2 regions of the Streptomyces globisporus C-1027 genome follow, and region 2 is predicted to be linked to the other one. Evidence: predicted binding sites of a transcription regulator. Region 2 holds the regulator's gene; the other holds the start of a gene.
The links. The regulator HspR, encoded in region 2, represses chaperone genes until heat shock. The targets are predictions, from matches to a motif close to TTGAGNNNNNNNNNCTCAA.
Positions count from the first base shown of each region.

Region 1 (9,179 bases), 1.3 Mb from region 2:
GCGCTCCTGGTGGAGCTGGCCTGACGGACAGCCGGAAGCCCGGTCAGCTCTCCGCGCGGGCGTTCAGCTGGTGCAGGAGCCGGGCCAGCTCGGCGACCTCGGCCCGGTCCCAGCCGGCGAGCTTGCGCACGTAGCGCCCGCGGCGGGCGTCCCGGACGCTGCGGAAGCGGGCCAGGCCGTCGTCGGTGAGGTGGACGAGCCAGGCGCGCCCGTCGGCGGGATCGGGTTCGCGGGCCACCAGCCCGAGGTTCTCCAGCGAGTGGAGCTGGCGGCTCATGGTGGCCTTGCCGACGCCGAAGTAGGCGGCCAGTTCGGTGGCCCGCTGCCGGCCCGCCGCCTCCAGACGGACGAGCAGACCGTAGGCGGCGGGCTCCAGTTCGGGGTGGACCTCCCGGGCCATCTCGCCCGAGCTGGCGCGCGCCCGGCGCAGGAACACGGCCAGCTCACGCTCCAGCGCCAGGAATTCATGGTCCACGCCGCTCACGTCGGGTGCGCCCGGCTCCTCGGGTGCGCCCGGCTCCGGCCCGCTGTCGTCTCCGCGCACGTCAGTACCCCTCGTACGGTTCCCTGCCGATGAAAGCTGCTGCCGCGGCCGGTCATCGCCGCAGCTCGGCCAGTATTTCGCAGGAGCGGACCGACCACGCCGGCCCGGCCCCGATCGGGGGCCAGGCGCCGCCCCCCCACCCTCACTATGCACTCGATGTATACACACTATGTATAGTCATCGCCGTACCGCACTCCTGTGCGGGATTCCCCGTACAGAGGAGTGATGCGTCGTGCCCGGAAAGATGCCGTTGCCCGGGATGGGGTTGGCCGCGGCGCTGGTGACGGCGCTCACACTGACGTTGAGCGGCTGCTCGATGGAGACCACCGCGCCGGGTTCGGCACGCGGGGAGGCGGCGTCCGACGCCAAGGGTGCGTTCGGGCCGGTCGACTGCCGCAAGGCCACGTGCATCGCCCTGACCTTCGACGCGGGCCCGGGCGAGGACACGCCGAGACTGCTGGACATCCTCAAGGAGAAGAAGGTGCACGCCACCTTCTTCCTGCTGGGCAAGCACCACGTCGTCAAGCACCCCGAGGTGGTGCGGCGGATCGAGGACGAGGGCCACGAGGTCGCCAACCACACCTGGACGCACCAGGTGCTGACCGACCGGAAGCCGGACGAGATACGGGCCGAGCTGGAGAAGACCCAGGTGGCCATCGAGAAGATCACCGGCAGGAAGCCCCGGCTGATGCGTCCGCCGCAGGGCCGCACCGACGACACGGTCTCGGACATCAGCAAGGACCTCGGGCTCTCCCAGGTGCTGTGGAGCGCCACCGCCAAGGACTACTCGACCAACGACTCCGTGCTGATCAAGAAGCGGATCCTGGACCAGGCGAGCAAGGACGGCGTCATCCTGCTGCACGACATCTACAAGGGCACCGTCCCCGCCGTGCCCGGGATCATCGACGCGCTCCGGAAAGACGGCTACACCCTCGTGACCGTCCCCGAGCTGATGGCTCCCGCCGAGCCGCAGCCGGGCACGATCTACCGCCCCTGAGCCGCGTGCCGGTGTCCTGCCCCGGGCACGCGGAACGGCCCGCCCCCCGCCGCAGCGGGAAGCGGGCCGTCCGTACCGGTCGCGTACCTGATGCCGCGCCCGTCACTGCGTGGCACTCAGGCCGCGGCCGGGATCCTCTCGGCCGGGGCCGTGGCCGGGGCGAGGGCGATCTCCAGCACCTGGCGGACGTCGGTGACCGGGTGGACGTCCAGCTTCTCCAGCACCTCGGCCGGGACGTCGTCGAGGTCGGCCTCGTTGCGCTGGGGGATCACCACGGTCGTGATGCCCGCCCGGTGCGCGGCAAGCAGCTTCTGCTTGACGCCGCCGATCGGCAGCACCCGCCCGGTCAACGACACCTCACCGGTCATCGCCACATCCGTACGGACCAGGCGTCCGGAGAGCAGCGAGGCCAGCGCGGTCGTCAGCGTGATGCCGGCGCTCGGACCGTCCTTGGGGACCGCGCCCGCCGGGAAGTGGACGTGCACGCCCCGGTCCTTCAGGTCCGCGACCGGCAGCTCCAGCTCCGCGCCGTGCGACCGCAGGAAACTCAGCGCGATCTGCGCCGACTCCTTCATGACGTCCCCGAGCTGACCGGTCAGGGTCAGTCCGGACGCCCCGGTCTCCGGGTCGGCGAGCGACGCCTCGACGAAGAGGACGTCACCGCCCGCCCCGGTCACCGCGAGCCCGGTGGCCACACCCGGCACCGCGGTGCGGCGCTCGGCCGGATCCTGGGCGGACTCGGGCACGTGGTGCGGACGCCCGATCAGGCCGCGCAGATCCGCGTCGGTCACCGTGAACGGCAGCTCACGGTCGCCCAGTTCGTGCTGGGCCGCGACCTTGCGGAGCAGCCGGGCGACCGCCCGCTCCAGGTTCCGCACGCCCGCCTCACGGGTGTACTCGCCGGCCAGCTTGCGCAGCGCCGACTCCTCCAGGGCGACCTCGTCCTTCTCCAGACCGGCCCGCTCCAGCTGGCGCGGAAGCAGGTGGTCCCGGGCGATGACGACCTTCTCGTCCTCGGTGTAGCCGTCGAGGCGGACCAGCTCCATGCGGTCGAGCAGGGCCTCCGGGATGGCTTCGAGCACGTTGGCGGTGGCCAGGAAGACCACGTCGCTGAGGTCGAGCTCGACCTCCAGGTAGTGGTCGCGGAAGGTGTGGTTCTGCGCCGGGTCGAGGACTTCGAGGAGGGCGGCGGCCGGGTCGCCCCGGAAGTCGGAGCCGACCTTGTCGATCTCGTCGAGCAGGACGACCGGGTTCATCGAACCGGCCTCCTTGATGGCCCGCACGATGCGGCCGGGGAGCGCGCCGACGTACGTGCGCCGGTGCCCGCGGATCTCCGCCTCGTCCCGGACACCGCCGAGCGCGACACGGACGAACTTGCGGCCCATGGCGTGCGCGACGGACTCGCCGAGCGAGGTCTTGCCGACGCCGGGCGGACCGACGAGGGCGAGCACGGCACCGCCGCGACGCCCGCCGACGACTCCCAGTCCTCGGTCGGCACGCCGCTTGCGCACCGCGAGGTACTCGGTGATGCGTTCCTTCACATCGGCGAGGCCCGCGTGCTCGGCGTCCAGGACCTCCTGGGCGCCGCGGATGTCGTAGGCGTCCTCGGTCCGCTCCGTCCAGGGCAGTTCGAGGACGGTGTCCAGCCAGGTCCGGATCCAGGAGCCCTCGGGCGACTGGTCGCTGGACCGCTCCAGCTTCTCGACCTCCTTGAGCGCGGCCTCGCGGACGTGCTCGGGCAGGTCGGCGGCCTCGACGCGGGCCCGGTAGTCGTCGGACTCGTCCTCCGGGTCGCCGTTGAGCTCGGCGAGCTCCTTGCGTACGGCGTCCAGCTGGCGGCGCAGCAGGAATTCGCGCTGCTGCTTGTCGACGCCGTCCTGGACGTCCTTGGCGATGGACTCGGCCACGTCCTGTTCGGCGAGGTGCTCGCTCAGCCACTGGATGGCGAGCTTCAGCCGGGCGATCGGGTCCACGGTCTCCAGGAGCTGGACCTTCTGGGCGGTGGAGAGGAACGGTGAGTATCCGGAGTTGTCGGCGAGCGCGGAGACGTCGTCGATCTGCTGGACCCGGTCCACGACCTGCCAGGCGCCGCGCTTCTTCAGCCAGCTGGTGGCGAGCGCCTTGTACTCCTTGACCAGCTCGGCGGCTGATCCGGGCAGCGGGTCGGGGGCGGCGGTCTCCAGCACGGTCCCCTCGACCCAGAGCGCCCGGCCGGGACCGCTGGTCCCGGCGCCGATGCGGACCCGGTCACGGGCCCGGATGAGGGCGCCCGGATCGCCGTCCGACAGGCGTCCGACCTGCTCGACGGTGCCGAGGACACCGGTCCCCGTGTACGTGCCGTCGATCCGCGGGACCAGCAGCACCTGGGGCTTGCCGCCGCCGGGGCGGGCCGCGGCCTGCGCGGCCTCGACGGCGGCGCGCACCTCGGCGTCGGACAGGTCCAGCGGCACCACCATGCCGGGCAGGACGACCTCGTCGTCGAGCGGCAGCACGGGCAGGTCGATCGGTGTGAACGCCTGGGACTCGTTAGTCATGATCTCCCCTTCGGCAGGCAAGTTGAGCTATGTGGGCTCAATGCTTGTGAGTCGCCGAATGTTCCCCGGTCGGTGTTCGCTCTGAGCGATCAGCCCGGCGGCGACCCCCTTCACCAGGGCGCCCCTCCCCGTACGGCAGCACTCGAAGGCGAGCGGTTGTTCCCCTCCCCGGAACGGGAAAGGCGGTGGCATCCGCCCCCACAGCGGGCCAGGATGGGCGGGCACCGACCGCCACGACCGGATACCGGAGAGCCGCATCATGTCCGCGACGACCGCCCCCGAACCGATGGAATCGCTGCCCCTGCGCTCCCCCGGCACCCCCGTCGTCCTCGACCGCCGGGAGGGCCCCTTCGGCGAGGTCGTCCTGCGCGAGCGCGGGGAGCACTTCGAGATCATCGCCAACGGCTGCTTCCTGATGGACACCTCCGACGGGCGCTCCGAGCGGCTGCTGATCGACGTCGCGCTGGCCTCGCTGCCCGCCGGCCGGACGGCCCCCTCCGTGCTCATCGGCGGCCTGGGCGTCGGCTTCTCCCTGGTGCGGGCCGCCGAGGAGGAGCGCTGGGGGCGGATCGTGGTCGTGGAGCGGGAGCAGGCGATCGTGGACTGGCACCGGGAAGGGCCGCTGGACCGGATCTCCGGAGCGGCGCTGGCCGACCCCAGGACCGGGATCCTGCACACGGACCTGGTCGCCCACCTCCGTACCGCCACGGAGCGTTACGACGCGCTCTGCCTGGACATCGACAACGGACCCGACTGGACGGTCACGGAGAGCAACGAAAGCCTCTACTCCCCCGCCGGTCTGGCGCACTGTCACGACCGGCTGACCCCGGGCGGCGTACTCGCCGTCTGGTCCGCGCAGCCGTCCCCCGCCTTCGAACAGGCATTGCGGAATGCCGGGTTCAGCGGGGTTCGGACGGAAGAAGTGGCCGTTGCCCGAGGTGTGCCCGACGTGGTCCATCTCGCACTCCGGGCCGGCTGAACCCCCTCCCGGTATGCGTGGCCCCGGCGGTGGCACGGGTCAACCGTCACAAGGCCGACGATCCGGCCGCCCGTCCGGCCCGAACTCATGACCTCGGGGCAACACCCTGCGTAGCCGGGAGGCCTCCGCTGCCTTTACGCTGCTGACCGGCACACGGGATCACCCACGAAATCCACGAGCGAAGACCGTGCCTTGCGGGGGAATGGCCCCCGCGAGAACGGGCAGGGGCGGGGCGATGGAACAGACACACACCACCCACAACGGCGTCGCGGCCACCCCGGGGGCTCAGCGCCGGGTGCTGGTGGTCGAGGACGACGCCACGATCGTCGACGCCATTTCCGCCCGGCTGCGGGCGGAGGGCTTCCTGGTGCAGACCGCGCTGGACGGCCCCGCGGCCGTGGACGCGGCCGAGGCCTGGCAGCCCGACCTGATGGTGCTCGACATCATGCTTCCGGGCTTCGACGGCCTGGAGGTCTGCCGCCGGGTGCAGGCGTCGCGCCCGGTGCCGGTGCTCATGCTCACCGCACGCGACGACGAGACCGACATGCTGGTCGGGCTCGGGGTCGGCGCCGACGACTACATGACCAAGCCGTTCTCCATGCGGGAGCTGGCCGCCCGGGTGCACGTGCTGCTGCGCCGGGTGGAGCGGGCGGCGCTGGCCGCCGTCACCCCGCGCAGCGGGATACTGCGCCTGGGTGAGCTGGAGATCGACCACGCGCAGCGCCGGGTCCGGGTGCGCGCCGAGGACGTCCACCTCACGCCGACCGAGTTCGACCTGCTGGTCTGCCTCGCCAACACCCCGCGCGCGGTGCTCTCCCGGGAGCAGTTGCTGGCCGAGGTGTGGGACTGGGCGGACGCCTCGGGCACCCGCACGGTCGACAGCCACATCAAGGCGCTGCGCCGGAAGATCGGCGCGGAGCGGATCCGTACCGTGCACGGTGTGGGCTACGCCCTGGAGACTCCGGCGCCGTGACGTGGCCAGGGCCCGGAATGCGGCCCTTCTCCATCAAGGCCAAGCTGGGCACGCTCGTCGTGGTCTCGGTGTTCATCACGACCGGACTGCTGATCGTCGCCCTGCGGACCCGGACCGAGTTCCAGTTCATCACCGTGTTCTCGGTGATCGCCACGCTGCTGATCACCCAGTTCGTGGCGCACGGTCTGACCGCGCCGCTGGACGAGATGAGAGCGGTGGCCCGGTCGATCTCGCACGGCGACTACACGCGCCGGGTGAGCGGCGCCGGGCGGCGGGACGAACTGGGCGACCTGGCGCAGACGATCAACCGCATGGCGGACGATCTGGAGGCGGAGGACCGGCATCGAAAAGAGCTGGTCGCCAATGTCAGCCATGAGCTGCGCACGCCCATCGCGGCGCTCAGAGCCGTGCTGGAGAACGTGGTGGACGGGGTGTCCGCCGCCGATCCGGAGACGATGCGCACGGCGCTGAAACAGACGGAACGGCTCGGCCGGCTGGTCGAGACACTGCTGGACCTGTCGCGCCTGGACAACGGGGTCGTCGCACTCAAGGCACGCCGTTTCGAGGTGTGGCCGTATCTGTCGGGCGTACTGAAGGAGGCGAATCTCGCCGCCTCCCAGCGACGCCTGTCGTCGGGTTCGGGCAATCACTCCCGTACGGACGTCCATCTGCATCTGGACGTCTCGCCGCCGGAGCTCACCGCGCACGCGGACGCCGAGCGGCTGCACCAGGTGGTCGCGAACCTCATCGACAACGCGGTCAAGCACAGCCCGCCGCACGGCCGGGTGACGGTGCTGGCGCGGCGCGGGGCCTGTCCGGAGTCGCTGGAGCTGGAAGTCATCGACGAGGGGCCGGGCATCCCGGAGGCGGAGCGCCACCGGGTGTTCGAGCGTTTCAACCGGGGCCAGGCGCCCTCCCCGCAGGGCCCGGGCAGCGACGGCGGGACGGGCCTCGGGCTCGCCATCGCCCGGTGGGCGGTCGATCTGCACGGCGGCCGGATCGGTGTGGCCGAATCCGTACGAGGCTGCCGGATCCAGGTCACCCTTCCGGGAATCCCCGAGCAGCGCGGCTGACGGTCTTGTTGGCATAGGGTCGAACCGGAAGGGCACGTTCATACATGTCCTGCCAGCAAGGGGCCTCAAGGGGATGCGGTCACAGGGCCGTGTCCACGGTCCTGCGTACCCGAAGTGCAGTGGAACCTCGCTTGTTTCCCGCCATTTCCTGCGCCGAAACCCGCCCTTCGATGTGATGTGCACGACGAAGCACCGGCCCGGCCTGCAAGGAACGGTTCGGGGGGCGTAGCCTTGATTTCCGCTGTCCATCACCTTGTGAAGCGGAAGAGGGCGGTTGCCGCCGTGTCGTCTCAGTCCCCCAGTAACTCCAGCGTCTCGACCGACCAAGCCAGCCCGGGCACCAACCCGGCCGCGGCTTTCGGCGCCAATGAATGGCTCGTCGACGAGATCTACCAGCAGTACCTCCAGGACCCCAGTTCGGTCGATCGTGCCTGGTGGGACTTCTTCGCCGACTACAAGCCGGGTGCCGCCGGCACGGCGGACAAGCCCGCTCCCGGGGCCTCGGGGGCCCCGGTGACCGAGGCCGCCGCCCCGGCCGCGCCCGCTCCGGCAGCCGCTCCGGCTCCGGCGAAGGCCGCGCCCACCGCCGCTCCGGCCGCCCCCGCGCAGCCGGCCCCGGCCAAGGCCGCGCCCGCTCCGGCGAAGGCCGCCCCCGCCGAGGCGAAGCCCGCGGCCGCGAAGCCCGCCGCCGCGCCCGCCAAGGCGAAGCCCAAGGCGGACGAGTCCACCGAGGCCCCGGCGGGTCCGGAGTACGTGACGCTGCGCGGCCCCTCGGCCGCCGTCGCGAAGAACATGAACGCCTCGCTGGAGCTGCCGACGGCCACGTCCGTCCGCGCGGTCCCGGTGAAGCTGCTCTTCGACAACCGCATCGTCATCAACAACCACCTCAAGCGCGCCCGCGGCGGGAAGATCTCCTTCACGCACCTCATCGGGTACGCGATGGTGCAGGCCCTCAAGGCCATGCCGTCGATGAACTACTCCTTCGCGGAGAAGGACGGCAAGCCGACCCTGGTCAAGCCGGAGCACGTCAACCTGGGTCTGGCCATCGACCTGGTGAAGCCGAACGGCGACCGCCAGCTGGTCGTCGCGGCCATCAAGAAGGCCGAGACGCTCAACTTCTTCGAGTTCTGGCAGGCGTACGAGGACATCGTCCGGCGCGCCCGCATCGGCAAGCTCGGCATGGACGACTTCACCGGCGTCACCGCCTCGCTGACCAACCCCGGCGGCATCGGCACCGTCCACTCGGTGCCCCGCCTGATGCCCGGTCAGGGCCTCATCATGGGCGTCGGCGCGATGGACTACCCGGCTGAGTTCCAGGGCACCTCGCAGGACACCCTCAACAAGCTCGGCATCTCGAAGGTCATGACGCTCACGTCGACCTACGACCACCGGGTCATCCAGGGCGCCGCCTCCGGCGAGTTCCTGCGCGTCCTGTCCCAGCTGCTGCTCGGCGAGAACGAGTTCTACGACGAGATCTTCAAGGCGCTGCGCATCCCCTACGAGCCGGTCCGCTGGCTCAAGGACATCGACGCCTCGCACGACGACGACGTCACCAAGGCCGCGCGGGTCTTCGAGCTGATCCACTCCTACCGGGTCCGCGGCCACGTCATGGCCGACACCGACCCGCTGGAGTACCACCAGCGCAAGCACCCCGACCTGGACATCACCGAGCACGGCCTCACCCTGTGGGACCTGGAGCGGGACTTCGCGGTCGGCGGGTTCGCCGGCAAGACGATGATGAAGCTCCGCGACATCCTCGGCGTGCTCCGTGAGTCGTACTGCCGCACCACCGGCATCGAGTTCATGCACATCCAGGACCCGAAGCAGCGCAAGTGGCTCCAGGACCGGGTGGAGCGCCCGCGCCCGAAGCCCGAGCGCGAGGAGCAGCTGCGCATCCTGCGCCGGCTGAACGCCGCGGAGGCGTTCGAGACCTTCCTGCAGACGAAGTACGTCGGCCAGAAGCGGTTCTCGCTGGAGGGCGGCGAGTCCGTCATCCCGCTGCTCGACGCGGTCATCGACTCCGCCGCCGAGGCCCGCCTCGACGAGGTCGTCATCGGCATGGCCCACCGCGGCCGGCTG
Region 1 covers NZ_CP013738.1:5,482,317-5,491,495, reverse strand. Annotated here, with positions in the region: gene WQO_RS24355 (hypothetical protein) at 1-24, shown strand, start outside; gene WQO_RS24350 (MarR family winged helix-turn-helix transcriptional regulator) at 44-544, opposite strand; gene WQO_RS24345 (polysaccharide deacetylase family protein) at 789-1,541, shown strand; gene lon (endopeptidase La) at 1,658-4,075, opposite strand; gene WQO_RS24335 (spermidine synthase family protein) at 4,335-5,054, shown strand; gene WQO_RS24330 (response regulator transcription factor) at 5,290-6,027, shown strand; gene WQO_RS24325 (HAMP domain-containing sensor histidine kinase) at 6,024-7,100, shown strand; gene WQO_RS24320 (multifunctional oxoglutarate decarboxylase/oxoglutarate dehydrogenase thiamine pyrophosphate-binding subunit/dihydrolipoyllysine-residue succinyltransferase subunit) at 7,383-9,179, shown strand, end outside.
Region 1: lon (endopeptidase La) is a predicted target of HspR. The motif match lies at 4,098-4,116, and genes of this name have one in related genera.

Region 2 (9,179 bases):
AGGACATCCTGCTGCTGACCGGCCTGCTGCTCGCCTCCATCGGGCTGACCTGGCTGCAGTCCTGGCTCAGCGAGCGGACCGCCGAACGTGTCGTGCTCCAGGTCCGGCGCGGCCTGATCGCCCGTCTCATCCGGCTTCGTACGGCCGAGTTGGACCGCACCGAGCCGGGCGGGCTGACCACGCGCGTCACCTCCGACAGCACGCTGGTGCAGCACGCGGCGACGGGCGGTCTCATCCAGCTCGTCGACGGGTCGATCCACCTGCTGGCCACGATCGTGCTGATGGGCATCGTCAGCCTGCCGCTGCTCGGCATCACCTCCGCCGTGCTGGTGGTCGTCGGCATCGCGATGGGCGTCGTCATGCCCCGGATCAAGCGGGTCACCACGGAGGCGCAGACCTCCGTCGGCGAGATCGGCGCGGCGCTCGACCGCTCGCTCGGCGCGGCCCGCACCGTCAAGGCCAACGGCGGTGAGGCGAAGGAGACCGAGCGGGCGACCGAGGCCGCGACACGCGCCTACCGGGCGGGCCTCAAGGGCGCCCGGTACCACGCGCTGATCGCCGTGCTGGCCGGGCTGATCGTCCAGGCCTCGTTCCTCGCCGTCATCGGCTTCGGCGGTGCACTGGTCGCCATGGGCACCCTCGAACTGGCCGCGCTGATCGGCTTCCTGCTGTACCTGTTCAACCTGGGCGGCCCGGTCCTCTCCCTCGTCGGCGGCACCACCGCCCTGCAGCAGGGGCTCGGCGCCCTGGCCCGGATCGAGGAGGTGCGGTCCATGGCGGCCGAGGACGACGTGGACGGTACGCCGCCGGCGCCCTCCGGTCCGCCGCCCGCCGTCACGGTCGACGGGCTGACCTTCGGCTACGAGGGGCGCACGCCCGTCCTGGACGGCACGAGCTTCGTCGCTCCGGCCGGGAAGGTCACCGCGATCGTCGGCCCGTCGGGCTCCGGCAAGACCACGGTGTTCTCGCTGATCCAGCGGTTCTACGACACCGAGGACGGCCGCATCCTGCTGGATGGCACCGACATCCGCTCCCTGGGCCGGGCCGAACTGCGCCGCCGGATCGCCTACGTCGAGCAGGACTCCCCGATGCTCGCGGGCACACTCCGCGAAAACCTCCTCTACTCCGCGCCGGACGCGAGCGACGAGGCCGTCGCCGACGTGCTCCGCCGCACCCTCCTCGACGGCTTCGTGGCCTCCCTCCCGGACGGCCTCGACACGGCTGTCGGCGCCCGCGGTCTGGCCCTCTCCGGCGGCGAACGCCAACGCCTCGCCATCGCCCGGGCCTTGCTGCGCCGCCCGCAGGTCCTGCTCCTGGACGAGGTCACCGCGCACCTCGACGGGCTCAGCGAGACCGCGCTGCGCCGGACGGTGGAGGAGGCCGCGCGGGACTGCACGGTGCTCCTCATCGCACACCGGCTGTCGACGGTCACCACGGCGGACCGGCTGGTGCTGTTCGAGAACGGCCGGGTCAGCGATCACGGACGGCACGAGGAGCTGCTGGAACGCAGCACCCTCTACCAGGACCTCACCGCAACGCAGTTGACCGCCGCCCCGGCGGTCGCGACCGCCGGGGCCCCCTGACCGGCACGCACCGGAGCACGGCACGCTCCTGGGAGAATTCCGTACGCCGGTGAGCCGCGCGCGCCCTCAATTCCTCGCCCGTGACTCCGCACGGCAGTGAAGCTCCGCGAACACCCCCCAGCACGACCGAAGGGTTCAAGGATCCAGATGACCGACACCACCTCGCTCCCGCTGCCCGCCTCCACCGAGGACGACCACTACGGGGAGATCTCCGTCGAACTCCTCGGTGAGCACCGGGAGAAGCTCGTCGTCAGCGGCGAGCGGATCCCGACCGTCACCATCGTCCGCGCCCTGGAAGCGGAGGTCGACGACCACATCGTCATCGGCACCCGCGACCCCCGGCATCTGACGATCACGGTGGACGGCGAGGACGCGACGATCAAGCCGGGCAAGGGCAAGCTCCGGCGGCAGACCTACCGGGTCGACGTCCACCACGGGGGCACGCACTACCGGCTCGTCCCGAACTCGATCCCGTTCAGCAAGCTGACCCGCGACGGCAAGCACCTCGGGGACTTCTCCTCGGACGGCGACCGCCGGGTGATAGCGGAGTGGCAGGAGGAGGCCGGCACCCCCGAACCCCTCGACGCGGCCATCGGCTACGCGCTGTCGGCGGCGTTCGGAACGGGCGGTCAGCCGATGTGGATGATGCTGATGGACGCGGTCAGCGCCGCCCTGCCGTAGGCGGTAGGGCGGCGAGGCGGAACGCCCGAGGTCCCCTGCCGGAAGCAAGACTTCCGGCAGGGGACCTCGGGCGTAACGGTCTCCAGCGCGCGATCCGGCGTCAGATCGCGGACGCGGCCCCCTGATGTCCTCTGATGTCCTCCGCGTGCAGATACGACACGATCGCCGCCTCGAACCGGGACTTCAGGTTCAGCTTGCGCACGATGCTCGACGTGTGCGCCCGGACGGTCCGTTCCGTGATGCCCAGTCTCCGGGCCAGCCAGCGGTTCTGCTCCCCGCTCGCCAGCAGCACGAGCACTTCCAGCTCACGTTCGGTGAGCGTGGCGAAGTCCATCTCCGGCCGGCCGCCGACGGCGTCCCCCGCCCGTCCGCCGGTCCTCATCCGTTCGTCGGCCATCATCGTCACAGCAGTCTCCTCCATTGATCGTCACCGTCCCCCGTCCCGCGCCCGTCACCCGGACGACCGGGACTACCTGCTGCTTTACCTATGGATTACCCTCTCCCTCATCGGTTCGACGGTTGCACGGCATTTGACCGATGCCGCGGTGCGCCGTCGGTAGTCGTGCGGCACGCGGGGGGCGGCAGCGGTGAACGGCGGAAGCCTGTCCATACTCGGCCTGGACATCACGGAGGAGCGTGCCTACCGGCACTTCCTCCGCAATCCGGGCACCGGCACCGAGGACATCGGGGTGCTGCTCCACAGCCCTCGCGAGGAGGTGGAGAAGGCCCTCGCCCGCCTCGACGAGCTGGGCCTGCTGCGGACCGACGAGCACGGCGGCGTCGCGGCGGCCGCCCCGGAGACCGCGGTCGAGCGGCTCACGGAGATCCGGCTGCGCGAGCTGCACGAAGAGCTCCACCAGGTCACCAGGTCCCGGCACCTGATCGCCGAGCTGACAGCCGAACAGCAGACCCGCCCCCTCGCCACCCAGGGCGTCGAGCGGCTCGAAGTCCTCCGGCAGATCCGCGACCGGATCGACGACCTGGCCTTCTTCGCCCGCCAGGAGATCCTCTCCGTCGAGCCGTACACCGCCCTCACCGCCGAGAACATCGCGCACGCACGACCCCTGGACACCCGGTGTCTGCGCCGGGGCGTGCAGATCCGCAGCGTGGTGCTGCGGGAAGCGCTCGACCACCCGCCGACCGTCGCCTACCTCCGCGAACTCACCGCGCAGGGGGCGTCGATCCGGGCCGCGGACAAGCTGTCCGAGCGGATCCTCGTGTACGACCGCCGTACGGCCCTGGTGCCCGTCGACCCCTCGGACACCTCGCGCGGCGCGCTGGTCACCCAGCAGGCCGGTCTGGTCTCCAACATCCTGGCCCTGTTCGAGAAGATCTGGGCCGAGTCCACGGACCTCTCGACCCTGATCGACACCCACGCCTCGCCCTCCGACGTGCTGTCCGAGATGGAGCAGCGCGTCATGGAGGAGATGTGCCGGGTCGCCAAGGACGAGACGGGCGCGCGGAACCTGGACATCTCGGTGCGGACGTACCGCCGCCATGTCGCCGACGTGCTCCGCATCCTGGGCGCGACCAGCCGCCCGCACGCGGCCCTGCTGGCCCGCGAGCGTGGCTGGATCTGAGCCCCGGGAGGGGATGGGTCCGTACGGATCCCTCCCCGGAGGCGACGGGATCCGGCCGCCCTAGCCGGCCCCTTCCAGCACCCACCCGTGCAGCGTCCGGTCCCGCAGCGCCTCCGCGCACCGTTCCCGTACGGCGGTCACGTCCCCCGCGTCCCGCCCCGAGCCGCGCACCAGGACGGTGATCCGGTCCTCGTCGATGCGCTGGCCGCACTCCCACTGCGCGGGCAGCATCCCGATGAGCCGGAGCACCGCGATGCCGGCGGGCGTGGCGTCGGCGGAGACACGCGCCACCGCGATCTCCACCGGGTCTTCTACTGCCAGCCGTTGACGCACTTCACCTTGCCCATGAACGGCGCCAGCGGCTTCGGCAGCGGTGCCCCGCAGATGAGCCGGTTGACCGCCTCCTTCACCTCCGACGCGATCTCCTCGCCCCGGCCCCCGATCCCGGCCCCCGTCCCGGCCGTCCGCGGTGCGGCCTCCTCGGCCACCGTGCCGACCCCCGGAGCGGCGGTCGCGTGGGCCGGTGCGGCGGCCGCTCCGAGAACCAGTCCCAGGAGCAGTCCCCCCGTGGCGACCGTCTTTCCGGTGAACGCGTAGACGCCCATGTCTTCCTCCCCGTACGTCACGTGTCTCGTCGGCTCGTTCCCGCCGACATGCACCACCTTGTCAGCGGAGCGATCCGCTCCGGGAGGCGATCACTGTCAACTTGCTGCACGATTCCGGCCACTTGGTGCCAGCCACCGGCCACCACGGGGACACACGAAGACGGCCGGGGCGGAAGAACACCCTGTGTTCTTCCGCCCCGGCCGTCGTCCGTACGAAAAGGCCCGCCCCGAAGCTACTGCTAAGGCTTCGGCTTCGGCTTGGGCCGCCACACCACCAGCGCGCCCGTCTGCTGCACGTCCTGGTACGGCACCAGGTCGCGGCGGTACGAGGCGTGGACCTGGGCCTCGCGCTGCTGCATGGCGACCGCCGCGCCGTCCACCGCCGCCGAGAGCTCGGCGACGCGCTGCTGGAGCGCGGTCACCTGGTTCTCCAGCTCGATGATCCGCTTGATGCCCGCGAGGTTGATGCCCTCGTCCTGCGACAGCTGCTGCACGGTGCGCAGCAGCTCGATGTCACGGGCCGAGTAGCGCCGGCCGCGCCCGGCCGTACGGTCCGGGGAGACCAGGCCGAGACGGTCGTACTGGCGCAGCGTCTGCGGGTGGAGCCCCGAGAGCTGGGCCGCGATCGAGATCACGTACACCGGTGTCTCATCGGTCAGCTGGTACGGATTGCGTCGACGGCCGTCCATCTCAAGCTCCCTTCGCGGCCTGGAACAGTTCCGCCCGCGGGTCCTCGTCCGCGGTCGCCTTCCGGTAGGCCTCCAGGGCGTCCCTGGCCTCCTGGCCCAGGTCCCTGGGGACCGCGACCTCCACGGTGACCAGCAGGTCGCCGCGGGTGCCGTCCTTGCGCACCGCGCCCTTGCCCCGGGCGCGCATCGTACGCCCGTTGGGGGTGCCGGCGGGAAGCTTCAGCGTGACCGGGGGTCCGCCGAGCGTGGGGACCTTGATCTCGCCGCCGAGCGTCGCCTCCGGGTAGGTGACGGGCACGGTGACCGTGAGGTTGTCGCCCTTGCGGCCGAAGACCGGGTGGGCGTCGACGTGGACGACGACATACAGATCGCCGGCCGGACCGCCGCGCTCGCCCGCACCGCCCTTGCCGCGCAGCCGGATCCGCTGGCCGTCGGAGACGCCCGCCGGGATCCGCACCTGCATGGTGCGCGCCGACTTCGCCCGGCCGCTGCCCTTGCAGACGTCGCAGGGGTCCTGGGCGATGAGGCCCCGGCCCTTGCAGTCCACACAGGGGTCGGTGAGCGAGAAGCCGCCGCCGCTGCCGCGCGAGACCTGGCCGGTGCCGACGCAGGTCGGGCAGACCCGGGGGGTGCCGTTCTTGTCGCCGGTACCGGAACACGCCTTGCAGGGCGCCTGGCTGGACATCCGCAGCGGGACCGTGGCCCCGTCGACCGCCTCGGTGAAGCTGAGCGTCACCTCGGACTCGATGTCCTGGCCGCGCCTGGGCTGGACCCGGGTGCCGGTGCCGCCGCGGTTGAACAGCCCGCCGAAGACGTCGCCGAGACCGCCTCCGCCGCCGAAGCCGCCGCCCGCGCCGCCCTGTCCGCCGCCCGGGGCGCCCCCGCCGAAGAGGTCGCCCAGGTCGAAGTTGAAGTTGCCGCCCGCACCACCGGGGCCGGGCCGGAAGCCGCCGTTGCCGAAGAGGGCGCGCGCCTCGTCGTACTCCTTGCGCTTCTTGGGGTCACCGAGGACGTCGTTCGCCTCGGAGATCTCCTTGAAGCGCTCCTCCGCCTTGGCGTCGTTCTTGTTGGCGTCCGGGTGGAACTCGCGGGCGAGCTTCCGGTACGCCTTCTTGACCTCGGCGTCGGTGGCGTCCTTGGGGACGCCGAGGACCTTGTAGTAGTCCTTCTCGACGAAGTCCTTCGTGCTCATCGACGTCCCTCCTTCCGGACGATCGGCCGAGCGGCCGGCCCGTGGGCCGGCCGCCTGGCCGGTCGGTGTGCACCGAGGTGATCGGACGTGTTGCCGTCAGACCTCCTCGGTGCCACCGCTCTCCTCGTCGTCTGCCTTCTTCTCTTCCTTCGCCGCGGTGGGCGTGGCGCCCGGCTGCGGCTCGGCGACGGCCACCCGCGCGGGGCGGATGGTGCGCTCGCCGATGCGATACCCCGGCTGAAGGATCGCCACGCAGGTCGTCTCGGTGACGTCCGGCGCGTAGCTGTGCATCAGGGCCTCGTGGATCGTCGGGTCGAAGGGCTCGCCCTCCTTGCCGAACTGCTGGAGGCCCAGCTTCGCGACGACGGTCTCCATCGATTCGGCCACCGACTTGAAGCCGCCGACCAGCTCGCCGTGTTCCCGCGCGCGGCCGACGTCGTCGAGGACGGGCAGGAGCTCGGACAGGAGGTTCGCGACGGCGATCTCCTTGACCGTGACCCGGTCCCGCTCGACGCGGCGGCGGTAGTTCTGGTACTCGGCCTGGAGCCGCTGGAGGTCTGCCGTGCGCTCGTTGAGCGCCGTACGGACCTGGTCCAGCTGCGCCGTCAGACCGACGGTCGCATCGGTGTCCCCGGCCGGGGCCGCCGCCTCCTCCTCGGAGGAGTCGGCAGCCTTCGGCTCGGCGTCATCAGGGGTGGCGCCGGAGGGGACGTCGGGCTTCTCCTCGAAGCCCGGAGTCTCCTCGGTCACGCCGCACCGCCCTTGGTGTCCTTCTCGTCGTCCACGATCTCGGCGTCGACGACATCGTCATCGGCCTTGGCCTGGCCGTCGCCCGGGGCCTCGGCGCCCGGGGCCGCACCCTCGGCCTGGGCGTTGGCGTACATCGCCTGGCCCAGCTTCTGGGAGACGGCGGCGACCTTCTCGGTGGCCGTACGGATCTCGGCGGTGTCCTCGCCCTTGAGCTTCTCCTTCAGCTCCTCGACCGCGGTCTCCACCTCCGTCTTGACGTCGCCGGGGACCTTGTCCTCGTTGTCCTTGAGGAACTTCTCCGTCTGGTAGACGAGCTGCTCGCCCTGGTTGCGCGACTCGGCGGCCTCGCGGCGGGCGTGGTCCTCCTCCGCGTACTTCTCGGCCTCTTCGCGCATCCGGTTGACCTCGTCCTTCGGCAGCGAGGAGCCGCCGGTGACGGTCATCTTCTGCTCCTTGCCGGTGCCGAGGTCCTTGGCGGCGACGTGCATGATGCCGTTGGCGTCGATGTCGAAGGCGACCTCGATCTGCGGGACACCGCGCGGGGCCGGCGGCAGACCGGTCAGCTCGAACATCCCGAGCTTCTTGTTGTACGCCGCGATCTCGCGCTCGCCCTGGTAGACCTGGATCTGCACGGACGGCTGGTTGTCCTCGGCCGTCGTGAAGATCTCGGAGCGCTTGGTCGGGATCGTGGTGTTGCGCTCGATGAGCTTGGTCATGATCCCTCCCTTGGTCTCGATACCGAGGGACAGCGGGGTGACGTCGAGGAGCAGGACGTCCTTGACCTCACCCTTCAGGACACCGGCCTGGAGCGAGGCGCCGATGGCGACGACCTCGTCCGGGTTCACACCCTTGTTGGCCTCCTGGCCGCCGGTCAGCTCCTTGACGAGCTCGGCGACGGCGGGCATACGGGTGGAGCCACCGACGAGAACGACGTGGTCGATCTCGGAGAGCTGGATGCCCGCGTCCTTGATGACGTTGTGGAACGGGGTCTTGCAGCGGTCCAGGAGGTCCGAGGTCAGCTGCTGGAACTGCGAGCGCGTGAGCTTCTCGTCCAGGTGCAGCGGGCCCTCGGCGGACGCCGTGATGTAGGGCAGGTTGATCGTGGTCTCGGTCGAGGACGAGAGCTCGATCTTCGCCTTCTCCGCGGCCTCGCGGAGACGCTGGAGAGCCATCTTGTCCTTGGACAGGTCCACGCCGTGCCCGTTGGCGAACTGCTTCACCAGGTAGTCGACGACACGCTGGTCCCAGTCGTCACCACCGAGGTGGTTGTCACCGTTGGTGGCCTTCACCTCGACGACGCCGTCGCCGATCTCCAGGAGGGACACGTCGAAGGTGCCGCCACCGAGGTCGAAGACGAGGATCGTCTGGTCGTCCTTGTCGAGGCCGTACGCCAGGGCGGCGGCGGTCGGCTCGTTGACGATGCGCAGGACGTTCAGGCCCGCGATCTCGCCGGCCTCCTTCGTCGCCTGACGCTCGGAGTCGTTGAAGTACGCCGGGACGGTGATGACCGCGTCGGCCACCTTCTCGCCCAGGTAGGACTCGGCGTCGCGCTTCAGCTTCTGCAGGATGAAGGCGCTCATCTGCTGCGGGTTGAAGCCCTTGCCGTCGATCTCGATCTTCCAGTCCGTGCCCATGTGGCGCTTGACGGAGCGGATGGTCCTGTCGACGTTGGTGACCGCCTGGCGCTTGGCGACCTCGCCGACGAGCACCTCGCCGTTCTTGGCGAAGGCGACGACGGACGGCGTGGTCCTGGCGCCTTCGGCGTTGGTGATGACGGTGGGCTCGCCGCCTTCGAGAACGCTGACGACGGAGTTAGTCGTGCCCAGGTCGATGCCGACCGCACGTGCCATTTCAATTCCTCCAACGGATTACTTGAGTGGATCTGACTCAAGAATGCATGACACCCGCCCATGAGTCAACAGACCTGAGTCGAGCACGCTCAACTTAGGTGCTACTGCACGCTTACGTGGACCTTATCTGCGCCGATCCGCCCGCCACACCACCGCACCGGCGCACGCCACGCCCCTCGCGCACCACCCGACCCACCGTCCCATCGTGGGATCGTTCTGTCACAAATTGCCGCGAGACGGCCACAACCG
Region 2 covers NZ_CP013738.1:4,224,985-4,234,163, reverse strand. Annotated here, with positions in the region: gene WQO_RS18500 (ABC transporter ATP-binding protein) at 1-1,583, shown strand, start outside; gene WQO_RS18495 (hypothetical protein) at 1,731-2,264, shown strand; gene WQO_RS18490 (helix-turn-helix domain-containing protein) at 2,365-2,664, opposite strand; gene WQO_RS18485 (helix-turn-helix domain-containing protein) at 2,852-3,844, shown strand; gene WQO_RS18480 (hypothetical protein) at 3,905-4,135, opposite strand; gene WQO_RS36140 (hypothetical protein) at 4,156-4,449, opposite strand; gene WQO_RS18470 (heat shock protein transcriptional repressor HspR) at 4,689-5,138, opposite strand; gene dnaJ (molecular chaperone DnaJ) at 5,140-6,330, opposite strand; gene grpE (nucleotide exchange factor GrpE) at 6,427-7,080, opposite strand; gene dnaK (molecular chaperone DnaK) at 7,077-8,930, opposite strand.